3 regions of the Enterocloster clostridioformis genome follow, and region 2 is predicted to be linked to each of the others. Evidence: riboswitches for the same ligand, from Rfam matches in the RefSeq annotation. Region 2 holds a riboswitch; each other region holds the start of a gene.
The links. A riboswitch is a leader RNA that binds a small molecule or an ion and turns the genes downstream of it on or off. The one in region 2 is predicted to bind FMN.
Positions count from the first base shown of each region.

Region 1 (4,083 bases), 380 kb from region 2:
TAAAAGAACTTGGTGTGGAGGAAGAACGCCTGGAAGAGATGGCCGAGAAGTGCACCAACATGGGCAAGCGCACCCTGCCGGGCATCCGGGAACTGGGCAAGGAAGAAATGATGGAAATTTACAGGATGGCTATGGGAGAATAACCGGGATGGCAGAATAACGGCCATGGGAGTTTGGCCTGCCCGGTCAACAAGAAGGAGACAGAAAATGGACGCAATTAACAGCCGCAGGAGTATACGCAGGTTCTCAGACAGGGAAATACCGCATGATATTATCTGTAAAATTATAGAAAGCGGGATAAAGGCTCCCTCGTCCAAGAACAGACAGCCGTGGAAATTTATGGTCATCCAGGGACAGGCAAAGGAAGAAATGTTGAGGGCGTTTCGGGCCGGCATCCAGAGGGAAAAGTCAGGCAGAGCCATGCTGCCGGAAAGCAGCAGGCACCTGAGAGGCGCGGAGTACACGGTCCAAATCATGGAACAGGCGCCGGTGGTCATATTTGTCCTGAATCCCCTGGGAAAAGGGCTGTTTGCTCCCCTGAATGACGAGGACAGGATTTATGAGCTCTGTAATATCCAGTCTGTCAGCGCGGCAATTGAGAATATGCTTTTGGAAGCAACGGATTTGGGAATCGGAAGTCTGTGGATCTGCGATATATTCTTTGCCTATGAGGAGCTGTGCGGATGGATGGACTGCGGGGGTGAGCTGGTGGCAGCCGTGGCCTTCGGCTATCCGGAGGAGTCGCCGTCACCCAGGCCCCGAAAAGGGTTTGAGGACGTGGTGGTCTGGAGACGATGAGACGAAAGGATGGAGCCAGAATACCGGGACTGAGACGCCGGGACTGAAGTGCAGAAAATATATGCAGACTATTGCCAACCGTCCTCATATGTGCTATGATTCAGCTATAATTAAATAAAGTTCTTCGGGGCAGGGTGTGATTCCCTACCGGCGGTAATAGTCCGCGACCCGCTACGGCGGCTGATCTGGTGTGATTCCAGAACCGACAGTATAGTCTGGATGAGAGAAGAAGGTGTGTAAGTGGTAGATGAACAGGCCCCGGATTATTTGCGTATCCGGGGCTTTTATAGGTGCGCCCGGCGGGCGCACGTTCTAACGGGTGAAAGTCCCTGACCCGCCCGGCAGTGGGAAGGGTGCAGCCAATGGCAAGGGCGTCATCGTGAGGTGGGGTCTGAAGGAAGCCGGAGGCAAACCACTGGCCTGTAAAAGTTGTCCGGATAGGCTGTGAAGCGTGGATGAGGTTGCCTAACAAACTAAAGTCCAATAACTGCACGGAACGCCAGCAGTAAACGGGGCAGGTATAAGTGGGAAAGAACGTGTGAGTACCCGGGGAGGTCTCACGGACGTGAAAGTGGCGATAAAACATTCGCTGTCACGGAGTAAAGCTTGCCGTGAGAAGTCAGCAGAGGTCATAGTACCGGGCGGTCGCAAACGCACCGGGAAGGACTGAACAGTAGGAGGTGTCGTTACCAAATGGAAACCGGACATGGAATTAAGTACAGACAACTTCATATTGAGGACTACCTGCGAGAGATACCTGCGGAACAGGGAAGGGAAACAGGAGAGTACGCCCATGAAAGGATTACCGGGAACCCCGACACCAACACGGACTTTCGGACGGACAACCTGCTAGATACGATTCTTAGAAGCGACAATCTAAATGCCGCCTATAAGAAGGTCAAAACGAACAAAGGCGTTGGTGGGATTGACGGAATGCAGGTGGATGAACTTCTACCCTACCTGAGAGAACACCAGTCCGAATTGGTCGAGCAGGTGAGGGAAGGCAAATACAAGCCAAACCCAGTCCGAAGGGTAGAAATACCCAAAGAGGAGAAAGGAAAAACAAGGAAACTGGGGATACCCACAGTGGTAGACAGGGTAATCCAACAGGCAATCGCACAGGAACTGACGCCCTTATATGAAGAACAGTTCTCTGACAACAGCATCGGATTCCGTCCCGGCAGAGGGGCGCATGACGCACTGGAAAGATGTAGGAAATATATCAACGAAGGATATGTCTACGTGGTCAGCATGGATTTACAATCCTACTTTGACACGGTGAACCACAGCAAGCTGATAGAGGTGCTGTCGAGGACGGTGAAGGACGGGAGGGTAATCTCGCTGATACACAAGTACCTGAAAGCCGGAGTAATGGAGGACGGAGGATTTCACGCAACGACCGAGGGCGTGCCGCAGGGAGGCCCGCTAAGTCCCTTATGTGGAAATGTCATGCTGAATGAGTTGGACAAGGAACTGGAGCGCAGGGGACACAAGTATGTGAGGTATGCGGATGACTGCCTGATTCTGTGCAAAAGCAGGAAAAGCGCAGAGAGGACAATGGAAAACATTGTGCCATTCATCACAGGAAAAGTGTTTCTGAAAGTCAATCTTCAGAAAACGACAGTGAGCCACGTCAGCAAGATAAAATACCTGGGCTACGGCTTTTACCGGCATAAAGGGAAATGCCGCATGAGGATACACCCGAAGTCGGTGGCAAAAATGAAGAACCGGATACGGGAGCTGACAACCAGAGGGAACAAATGGAGCAATCAGGAGAGGGAAGAAAAACGCCGAAGCTATGCAAGGGGATGGATTAACTATTATCGATATGCAGACATGAAAAGCCTGATGGAACAGACGGATGAGTGGCTGCGCCACAGAATCCGAGCGGTGTACTGGAAACAATGGAAGAAGGTACGCACAAGATATAAAATGTTGCGGGCGTTACATTTACCAGAGTGGAAGGTGCATGAGATGGCGAACTGCCGAAAGGGAGTGTGGAGAGCGGCGGGAATGCTCAACTCGGCACTCACCAAAAGAATCATAGTGGACAGACTTGGTTATCCCGATATGACTGCCCACTATCTGAAAGTCCGAGTAAACTATTGAACCGCGTAGTACCGAACGGTACGCTACGTGGTGTGGAAGGGGAGGTTAAAATCTCCCCTATCCGATGTGCGCCCGGCGGGCGCACGTTCTAACGGGTGAAAGTCCCTGACCCGCCCGGCAGTGGGAAGGGTGCAGCCAATGGCAAGGGCGTCATCGTGAGGTGGGGTCTGAAGGAAGCCGGAGGCAAACCACTGGCCTGTAAAAGTTGTCCGGATAGGCTGTGAAGCGTGGATGAGGTTGCCTAACAAACTAAAGTCCAATAACTGCACGGAACGCCAGCAGTAAACGGGGCAGGTATAAGTGGGAAAGAACGTGTGAGTACCCGGGGAGGTCTCACGGACGTGAAAGTGGCGATAAAACATTCGCTGTCACGGAGTAAAGCTTGCCGTGAGAAGTCAGCAGAGGTCATAGTACCGGGCGGTCGCAAACGCACCGGGAAGGACTGAACAGTAGGAGGTGTCGTTACCAAATGGAAACCGGACATGGAATTAAGTACAGACAACTTCATATTGAGGACTACCTGCGAGAGATACCTGCGGAACAGGGAAGGGAAACAGGAGAGTACGCCCATGAAAGGATTACCGGGAACCCCGACACCAACACGGACTTTCGGACGGACAACCTGCTAGATACGATTCTTAGAAGCGACAATCTAAATGCCGCCTATAAGAAGGTCAAAACGAACAAAGGCGTTGGTGGGATTGACGGAATGCAGGTGGATGAACTTCTACCCTACCTGAGAGAACACCAGTCCGAATTGGTCGAGCAGGTGAGGGAAGGCAAATACAAGCCAAACCCAGTCCGAAGGGTAGAAATACCCAAAGAGGAGAAAGGAAAAACAAGGAAACTGGGGATACCCACAGTGGTAGACAGGGTAATCCAACAGGCAATCGCACAGGAACTGACGCCCTTATATGAAGAACAGTTCTCTGACAACAGCATCGGATTCCGTCCCGGCAGAGGGGCGCATGACGCACTGGAAAGATGTAGGAAATATATCAACGAAGGATATGTCTACGTGGTCAGCATGGATTTACAATCCTACTTTGACACGGTGAACCACAGCAAGCTGATAGAGGTGCTGTCGAGGACGGTGAAGGACGGGAGGGTAATCTCGCTGATACACAAGTACCTGAAAGCCGGAGTAATGGAGGACGGAGGATTTCACGCAACGAC
Region 1 is NZ_JAIWZC010000001.1:4,487,852-4,491,934, forward strand. It holds gene LA360_RS22490 (iron-containing alcohol dehydrogenase) at 1-143, shown strand, start outside; gene LA360_RS22495 (nitroreductase family protein) at 208-798, shown strand; FMN riboswitch at 915-1,033, shown strand; gene ltrA (group II intron reverse transcriptase/maturase) at 1,492-2,907, shown strand; gene LA360_RS22505 (hypothetical protein) at 2,931-3,155, opposite strand; gene ltrA (group II intron reverse transcriptase/maturase) at 3,377-4,083, shown strand, end outside.
Region 1: another riboswitch for FMN. It lies ahead of ltrA (group II intron reverse transcriptase/maturase); the one in region 2 lies ahead of LA360_RS20645 (ECF transporter S component).

Region 2 (4,083 bases):
TTCCAGTCAAAGACAGAACCCAGGATAATCCTGGCCGCGGCGTTCCCCTGCAGCCCCAGTATCTCTGCCAGACGGAAATACTGCATCACCTCCACACAAACCGCAAAGAGAAACACATATAACGGCAGCCGCTTCATTCCCACTGGTACGAACACCCTGACAAAACAGTACACCAGTACCACCACCAGCATGTCCCCTATATAAGGTCTAATGATGCGATCATGAACATACAGGGCGATAATTAACTCAATTATAAAAACAATGATACTTGCGGCCAGATATCCCCACCTGGCCCTGTATTTTCTCCCGCTATCCATCGGGCCTCCCTTTGGCCGTCTACCGTATACCATTGAGTTCCTGATACATATCCTTGGCAAATGTATCTGTCATGCCGCAGATATAATCCGTCACCAGCAGCAAACGAAGATACAGCCGTTCCGCATCATCCCTGTCCCGGGCGCACATGGAATATATCATCTTATAATTATCAGATATAAGGGAAACCAGCTTTTTCTGCACCTGGGTCATGGGCAGATCCGTATCGTAGGGAATCACAGCGTCCACAAACCGGTCCAAAAGAAAGTCAAATATTGTCTGGGCCGCTATCTCCAGCTTCAGGATGGGTCTGGTGCTGAACGCATACCGCAAGGCAATATCCCCCAGTGCTTCCATCAGCAGTTCCACATCCGTACCCGCAAAAAGGTCGCTGGTATAGGTACCTTCCATAATAGATTCATAGTTGCCGGCAAAACATTCCGTAACGCCCGAAATCATCTGGCCCTGGACGCTGATAATCCAGTTCTGCACCGCATACTGGTCCGGTCTGTCATATCCCTTTCCCACGGCCTTTCCATACTTTTCCTCCAGCCATGATACAATCTGGATATAGTGGTTTGTCTGGCTGCCGGCCTTATACGCTTTTAACTCAGCCAAAAGGCGTTCATAAGAAATGCAGCCCTTCTTGACCGCGTCCTCGATGTCTGCCGTCTTATAGGCAATGTCATCTGCTGCTTCTAATATGAATGCCAACGGATGTCTTTTTCCCAATGTGCCGGTTGACACCTGCACATCCTGGAAATTCTCCCTGTCGCCATGGAAATATCCCATCTTCTTGGTTCGGATATCGCCGCTGTCCTTATCAATCTCCAGGGAAGATACCGGATACTTGATAATAGTTCCCAAGAGAGCTTTTGTCAAGTTCATGCCATGCTCATCCACCAGAAAATGAAGCCTTGTCACCACCCTGAACGCCTGGGTATTTCCCTCAAAATGACAAAAATCTTGCACCATCTGGGGCTCCAGAATTTCCGCAAGGGTTCTCCCTCTAAACGTAAGCCTCTCCAGGTTCTTCTTAAACCAGTCCTGAATAGCTGTCTCACCAAAGTGGCCAAAGGGAGGATTCCCGATATCGTGAATCAATCCGGCGCACTGAAGAATGTCACATACCGCCGCCTTATGTTCTGGCGTAAAAGTTTCATCCTTGATAATAGTGCGGATGCTCTCTGATATATTCTGTCCCAGTGATTTGGCCAGGGATGAAACCTCCAGAGAATGAGTCAGCCTGGTACGGATGAAATCACTCCTGTCCAGCGGAAACACCTGGGTTTTATCCTGGAGGCGCCGAAAGGATGCACTGCCGATAATCCGGTGATAATCTTTCTCAAACTCTGTCCGCAGGTCCGTGGAGGACTGTTTCTTGTAGCTGCGGATGCGGTCGTCGCAAAGCAGTGTCTGCCAATCCATACATACCTCCTTACTGCTTTCCCGCCGGAGTCCTGTCCATTATAATCCATCAATCACGGCTGATTACACTGGCCGCGGACAGGACAAAACACGGGATACGTTTCATTCTAGTATATCGGAAGTCGATTCGCCTGTCAAATCTGCCTTTCATATGCGTTTCAATCCAAGCTTGGCCATTTAACAGAGCGCGACCACATCTTATACAAATGCGTATTTTGACCTCATGTCAGTGGGGGACACTGTTTTTTCTCCGCCCGCCGCTGACGTTACGTTTGTTTCCGGCAATTTATCCCTCCACCTGTGGAGGCGGAGGATTCTTTTGCTTTTTTGCTAAACATGCATCTATATCTATTATCAACAAAATCGTGAAAAAAGCAACAAAAAACTGCATCTTTTGCAGTTGACAGCCATTGTTATTTGTGATAATTTAAAATGAGATAAGCAAATGAATAGGTTCTTCGGGGCAGGGTGTGATTCCCTACCGGCGGTATAGTCCGCGACCCGCTGCATGCGGCTGATTTGGTGCGATTCCAAAACCGACAGTATAGTCTGGATGAGAGAAGACAATTTTGTTCATATAAATATTGAGTATCCTCCCTTATTTATATTGACTATGAAGTTAATCTCAGGTTCCCCGGAACCTGAGATTTTTTGTTTCCTGGAACTTCATTCATTGCTGAATCACCGTATCGAAAGCATTTATCAAGGAGGTTTTGCTATGAAAACAAAATGGAGTATTCAGAAACTTATTTACACCGGTATGCTGGCCGCAGTTGCCGGCGCCCTCATGTCCCTGGAATTTTCCGTTCCAATGATGCCGCCCTTTTACAAGATTGACTTCAGCGATGTGCCGTCCATTATTGCCCTGTTCCTCATGGGGCCAGCGTCCGCCGCCTGGGTGGAAATCATCAAAATCATCATCAAGCTTCTCACGGTCGGCACCAATTCCATGTATGTAGGGGAATTTGCCAATCTTATCGGGGTTGTATTATTCGTAATCCCCATGTGGGCAGTTTACAAAAAAGGCGGAAAGACCCGCCGGGCAGCAATCGCGTCATTGGCAGTCAGCGTCCCCATCAGGACCTTGTTTGCCTGTTTCTGCAATGCATTTATCACCCTTCCCCTGTATGCAGCGGCCATGGGGCTCCCTCTGAACCAGGTGATTACCATGGTGGCTGCGGTAAATCCGGCCATCAGCGATCTGACCACCTTCATCTTTATGGCCACCATCCCCTTCAACCTGATTAAGCTGGGGCTCAACTGCTTTGTGGGGTATCTGCTGTACACCAGACTGCTGGCAGTTTATCCGGCTGTGAGAACCGCGTGAGGAAATACATGAGGAAACGCTGTAAGGAACGAGGGCTGAAAAATCCAGTCAGGAGGTTATATACACATGATTCAAAATTATAGCGATTTAACCCGGTTAGAGATGGAACAGGTCAACAAGGATGAAACCATTGTACTGATTCCCCTGGGTGCGCTGGAGCAGCACGGAAACCAGGCTCCGCTGGGTACGGACGATATCATCGCAGAGGCCATGACAGACTATATACGCAGGGAGTTGGAAGTGGAAAATTCAGATTTTCCCATGCTGATATTTCCGGTCATCCCCGTAGGCTTGAGCACGGAGCACAGGAATTTCTGCGGCTCCATCACATTTAAACCGGATACCTACTACCATATGTTATATGATATCAGCACCAGCCTGGTCCGCCACGGTTTTAAGAAGCTGGCTTTTCTGGTGTGTCATGGAGGAAATGCTCCCATTGTACAGGTCTTAAGCAGGGAGCTTCGCAGCGAGTTCGGCATCTCCCCTTTCATTCTTTCATCCGGGGCCTTTAGCCATCCGGATGTGACGGCCACGATTTCAGAAGGAAATATCTGGGACTTCCATGGAGGTGAAATGGAAACCTCCATGGTCATGGCCGTGGACCCGTCCCTGGTAAAGTCAGAGACCTCAGAGGCGGGAATTCCCACTGCATTTAAAGACAATCAGGCGCTGAAACCTTACGGAAATGTATCCATTGGCTGGGTATCCGAGGATTGGAAAACAGAAGACGGCAAACCCATCGGAATCGGCGGGGACCCCTCAGGCGCCACAGCTGAAAAGGGACGGATCATTCTGGAAACCAGCGCTAAGGTGCTGGTGCCGGGGCTTAAAGAGATTCGGGCATGGAAGGGATAATGGAAGTATGCATTCTTTGTACATTCTAACAAGATTATGAAAGGGATGGGGCATGCCCCATCTTTTTTGTTGTACGGAATTAGTTTTACCTAACCTTTTTGCAGTTCAAAAGGGATTGCGGCGTTTGCGAAAAGGGCAGAGGAGAGGGCAACTGG
Region 2 is NZ_JAIWZC010000001.1:4,107,613-4,111,695, reverse strand. It holds gene LA360_RS20655 (ribosomal maturation YjgA family protein) at 1-317, opposite strand, end outside; gene LA360_RS20650 (deoxyguanosinetriphosphate triphosphohydrolase) at 337-1,743, opposite strand; FMN riboswitch at 2,194-2,312, shown strand; gene LA360_RS20645 (ECF transporter S component) at 2,462-3,070, shown strand; gene LA360_RS20640 (creatininase family protein) at 3,137-3,928, shown strand.

Region 3 (4,083 bases), 1.5 Mb from region 2:
AGAAGCTGGGGCATCCGCATCATGGTTCCGTCCTCCCTCATGATTTCACAGCAAAGTCCGCATTCACTGAGACCGGCCAGACGCATCAGGTCAACGGTGGCTTCGGTATGGCCGTTCCGTTCCAGCACCCCATTTTTTCTGGCTGCCAGCGGAAACATGTGGCCGGGACGACGGAAATCCTCAGGCCGGGACAGGGCATTGACACACTGTCTGGCCGTTACGCCCCGTTCGGCCGCGGAAATGCCGGTGGAGGTGCTTATGTGGTCAATGGATACGGTAAAGGCTGTCTCGTGGTTGTCGGAATTGTCGGATACCATCTGCGGGAACTTAAGCCTTGTGCACAGTTGTGTGCTCATGGGCATACAGATAAGACCTCTGCCGTGCACTGCCATAAAATTCACGTTTTCCGTGGTGGCATATTGGGCGGCGCAGATAAAATCGCCCTCATTTTCCCTGCTTTCATCGTCTGTCACCAGTACGATTTTTCCCTGGCGCAGGTCGTCCAGTACTTCTTCTATGGTGTTGAATCCTTCCATGGTGCGGTAATCCTCCTTATTTTTAATGGTCCTGTTCCGTGGCTGCTCAAAATCCACATTGTTTGAGCAATTCCGGTGTGATCCGGCTGCCGGTCCCCCTGTTTTTGGTGTCCTCATCTTCTGTGCTGTGGGCAGACGGGGAGATTTTCATAAATCTTTCGATATATTTCCCCACGCAGTCATTTTCCAGGTTGACCACGCGGCCCGGTTTCAGGGCTCCCAGGGTGGTGTGGGAGGCTGTATGGGGAATCAGGGATACGCTGAAATCCTGTTCCCTTACCTGGGCAACCGTCAGGCTGACGCCGTCTATGGCAATGGATCCCTTTTCAATGATGCGGCGCAGAATGGACGGGGCAGAACGGATGGTGTACCACAGGGCGTTGCCGTCGCGGACAACATTTACAATAGTCCCGGTTCCGTCAATATGGCCTGACACAATATGTCCGCCGAACCTGCCGCCTGCTATCATGGCCCGTTCCAGGTTAAGAGAACTTTTGATGGGCAGACAGCCAAGATTGGAACGCTTCAGGGTTTCAGGCATCACATCCGCCAAAAAACAGCCGGAATCGAAGGATGCCGCGGTAAGGCAGACGCCGTTGACGGCAATGCTGTCCCCTCTTTTTATATCTTCCAGGATCCTGTCTGCTCCGATGACCAGGCGGGAACCGGATGAACCGCCCTTAACAGACAGCAGGATTCCGGTTTCTTCTATGATTCCTGTGAACATGGCGCCAACTCTCCTTCGATAAGAATGTCCTGGCCCAGGGCCGTGATTTTGGTCTTTCCCAGAGAATAGCCCTGGTATGGGAATTCCACCCCGCTGCCGCCGACAGGCGTTTTGGCGGTTGCGCCGCCAAAGAGTCTTGGGGAAATGTAAGCCTGGACCCTGTTTACGATTCCCTGGTCCAGGGCAGACCAGTTGAGGGCGCCGCCGCCCTCCAGCAGGACGCTGTCAATGCCCATCTGTCCCAGGTGTTCTGTGAGGGCATTCAGGTCCACGCGTCCCTCACGGGGCGGAAGGAGGAGGATTTCACAGCCCTTTTCCTCATAGGGAAGCCATGCCTTCCTGTCAGGGCAGCAGGTGGCCAGTATGGTCCTGGCCTGGGAACAGGTGGTGACAACCCGGGAATCCGGCGGCGTGCGAAGCCGTGAATCGCAGATAATCCGCACCGGATTCCTTGTAGCCGGGAGGCGGCATGTGAGCAGGGAATCATCGGCCAGTATGGTTCCCACCCCGCACATGACTGCAAAATACCTGCTTCTGTCCTCATGGACCCTTTGGCGCGAGCGCTCCCCTGTAATCCATCGGGAATGCCCGGCCCGGGTGGCTGTCTTGCCGTCCAGCGTCATGGCATATTTCATGACAACCAGGGGACGCCCGGTCTTTATGTAGTGGAAGAATACGTGATTGAGCTCCCTGCATTCTTCTTCCAGGATACCCTCTGTCACCTCAATGCCGTTGGTTATTAAAACTCCGGTGCCTTTGCCGGACACCATGGGATTGGGATCCCTTGTGCCTATGACGACCCGGCGGATGCCGCTTTCCACGATGGCGTCCGTGCAGGGCGGAGTCTTGCCGTGATGGCAGCAGGGCTCCAGGGTTACATACAGGGTTGCCCCCCTGGGAGATTCGGTCAGGGATGCCAGGGCATTTCGCTCTGCATGGGGACCGCCAAAACAGAGGTGGCTGCCCTGGCCGATGATGCGGCCCTCCTTTACAATAACAGCACCCACCATGGGATTGGGGCTGACCTTTCCACAGCCCTTTTCGGCCAGTTTCAGTGCGATGGACATGTAATCAGTATCATTCAATGCAGTGCCTCCTTTACAAATGCAGGGACCCGCATGGTGCTGCCATGGCCTGTCCCCTGGTATACAGCTTTAAAAACTTCTATAAAAAAATGCCTTGAACCGTATCGTTCAAGGCAGAAAATATAAAACCACAAGGCACAATGTTTCGCGCCTTCAGGAGGACATGGGCATGGGAGGTACACAAAAGCCCTGGAATGATAGTCCATTCCAGGGCACTGTCAGCCAGCCACGAAAAGCGCGTAAGCGCGTCCATGTCAACGATTCATCTTCTTTCATCCAGACTGTACTGTCGGCTTCGGAGTTTCACCGAATCATGCCTTGCGGCTCGTGGGCTGTACCACCGGTAGGGAATTGCACCCTGCCCTGAAGAGTTTATTCAATTGATTGTTATTATAAGCACTGTTGGGCGGTATGTCAAGAAGGATTTTTGGAATAACGTTTAAATCTCAGGCCGCATTGTGGTATAATTCTTAAGGAAAGTATCAGATTCAGAGCGACAAAAAAATGAACAGCTTATGCAAAAGATAAACTGCTCTGAATGTGATTCTTTCCAATTGTACCAAGTCGCGGAACTTTAGCCATAGGCTGTATGGGGATAGTATTTCCCCAGGGAAGCTTAAAATAGTGGATTATGGTGGTCTGCAATGCAGAAGCAGGACGATTTTAGCTGTATCCCATATTTTTGGGTATGCTTCGCAGACCTCCCGATGGCAGGTCTTAAAAAATATATAGGAAAGCAGCCTGTCAGGAAGAAGGAACATGACACCTTCCCAGCTGTTTCATGGCTGTATGACCACATTCAGGACACACACAGATATCGAAATTCCAGACTGCTTTTAAAAGCTCTGCCAGGGACATTCCGGCGTAACGCTGCTTGAAACGCTGTCCATTCTGAAGCTTAAAGATAACCTTCAGATTCTTATATTTCATCCGATTGTTCAGAAAACCATAATAGCGTATTTTCTGAAAGCCGGAAGGCAGCACATGCATCAGGTAACGGCGTATAAACTCCGTGTTGCCAAGAGTAATCTGACGTTTTGGTTCACCCGGCTTTTTTCCACGGGCAGAGAATGTTACCGTATCTTCCGTAACAGAAAGGATCCTGCTGTTAGAGATGGCGATTTTGTGGATGTAGCGTCCAAGGTATTCAATGACATTGCCGAAGCCGTTGAAGGTTTTCTTGATGTAGGGGCACCAGTCCATTTCATAAAGCTTATTTTTAAATTCCTTCCAGTGGTAAGAATTACGCAGGTTTTCACAGGAGGATGAAAAGTTAAGGGAGCCGCTTTCATAAAGGGAGACAAGGTGTGCCATATATTTCCCCTTAAACTTATCCCGCAGGACCTCCGTACGGATAAAAAACTTAGATGAGGATTTACGGATTTTTCCATCTCCGGTAAGCCCGCCGCCGGAAACAATGCAGTGCATATGTACATGGTAATCCAGCTCCTGATTCCAAGTATGAAGTACTTGGATAATCCCGGGTGTTGCCCCGAGCCACTTCTTATCAGCAGATAATTCCAGAAGTGTTTCGGCGCAGCATCTGTGAAGAAGTCCATACAGAAGCTTCTGGTTGCAGTAAATGAGGGGATTTAATTCATGTGGAAGTGTAAACACTACATGAAAATAGGGTGAATCAATGACCTCAGCACTGCGTTTATCTACCCAGATTTCTTTCTTCACAGCCTGACAGTTGGGGCAGTTGCGGTTGCGGCAGGAATTATTGTGGACTTCC
Region 3 is NZ_JAIWZC010000001.1:2,595,276-2,599,358, reverse strand. It holds gene LA360_RS13060 (bifunctional 3,4-dihydroxy-2-butanone-4-phosphate synthase/GTP cyclohydrolase II) at 1-536, opposite strand, end outside; gene LA360_RS13055 (riboflavin synthase) at 583-1,263, opposite strand; gene ribD (bifunctional diaminohydroxyphosphoribosylaminopyrimidine deaminase/5-amino-6-(5-phosphoribosylamino)uracil reductase RibD) at 1,245-2,348, opposite strand; FMN riboswitch at 2,609-2,723, opposite strand; gene LA360_RS13045 (IS91 family transposase) at 3,093-4,083, opposite strand, start outside.
Region 3: another riboswitch for FMN. It lies ahead of ribD (bifunctional diaminohydroxyphosphoribosylaminopyrimidine deaminase/5-amino-6-(5-phosphoribosylamino)uracil reductase RibD); the one in region 2 lies ahead of LA360_RS20645 (ECF transporter S component).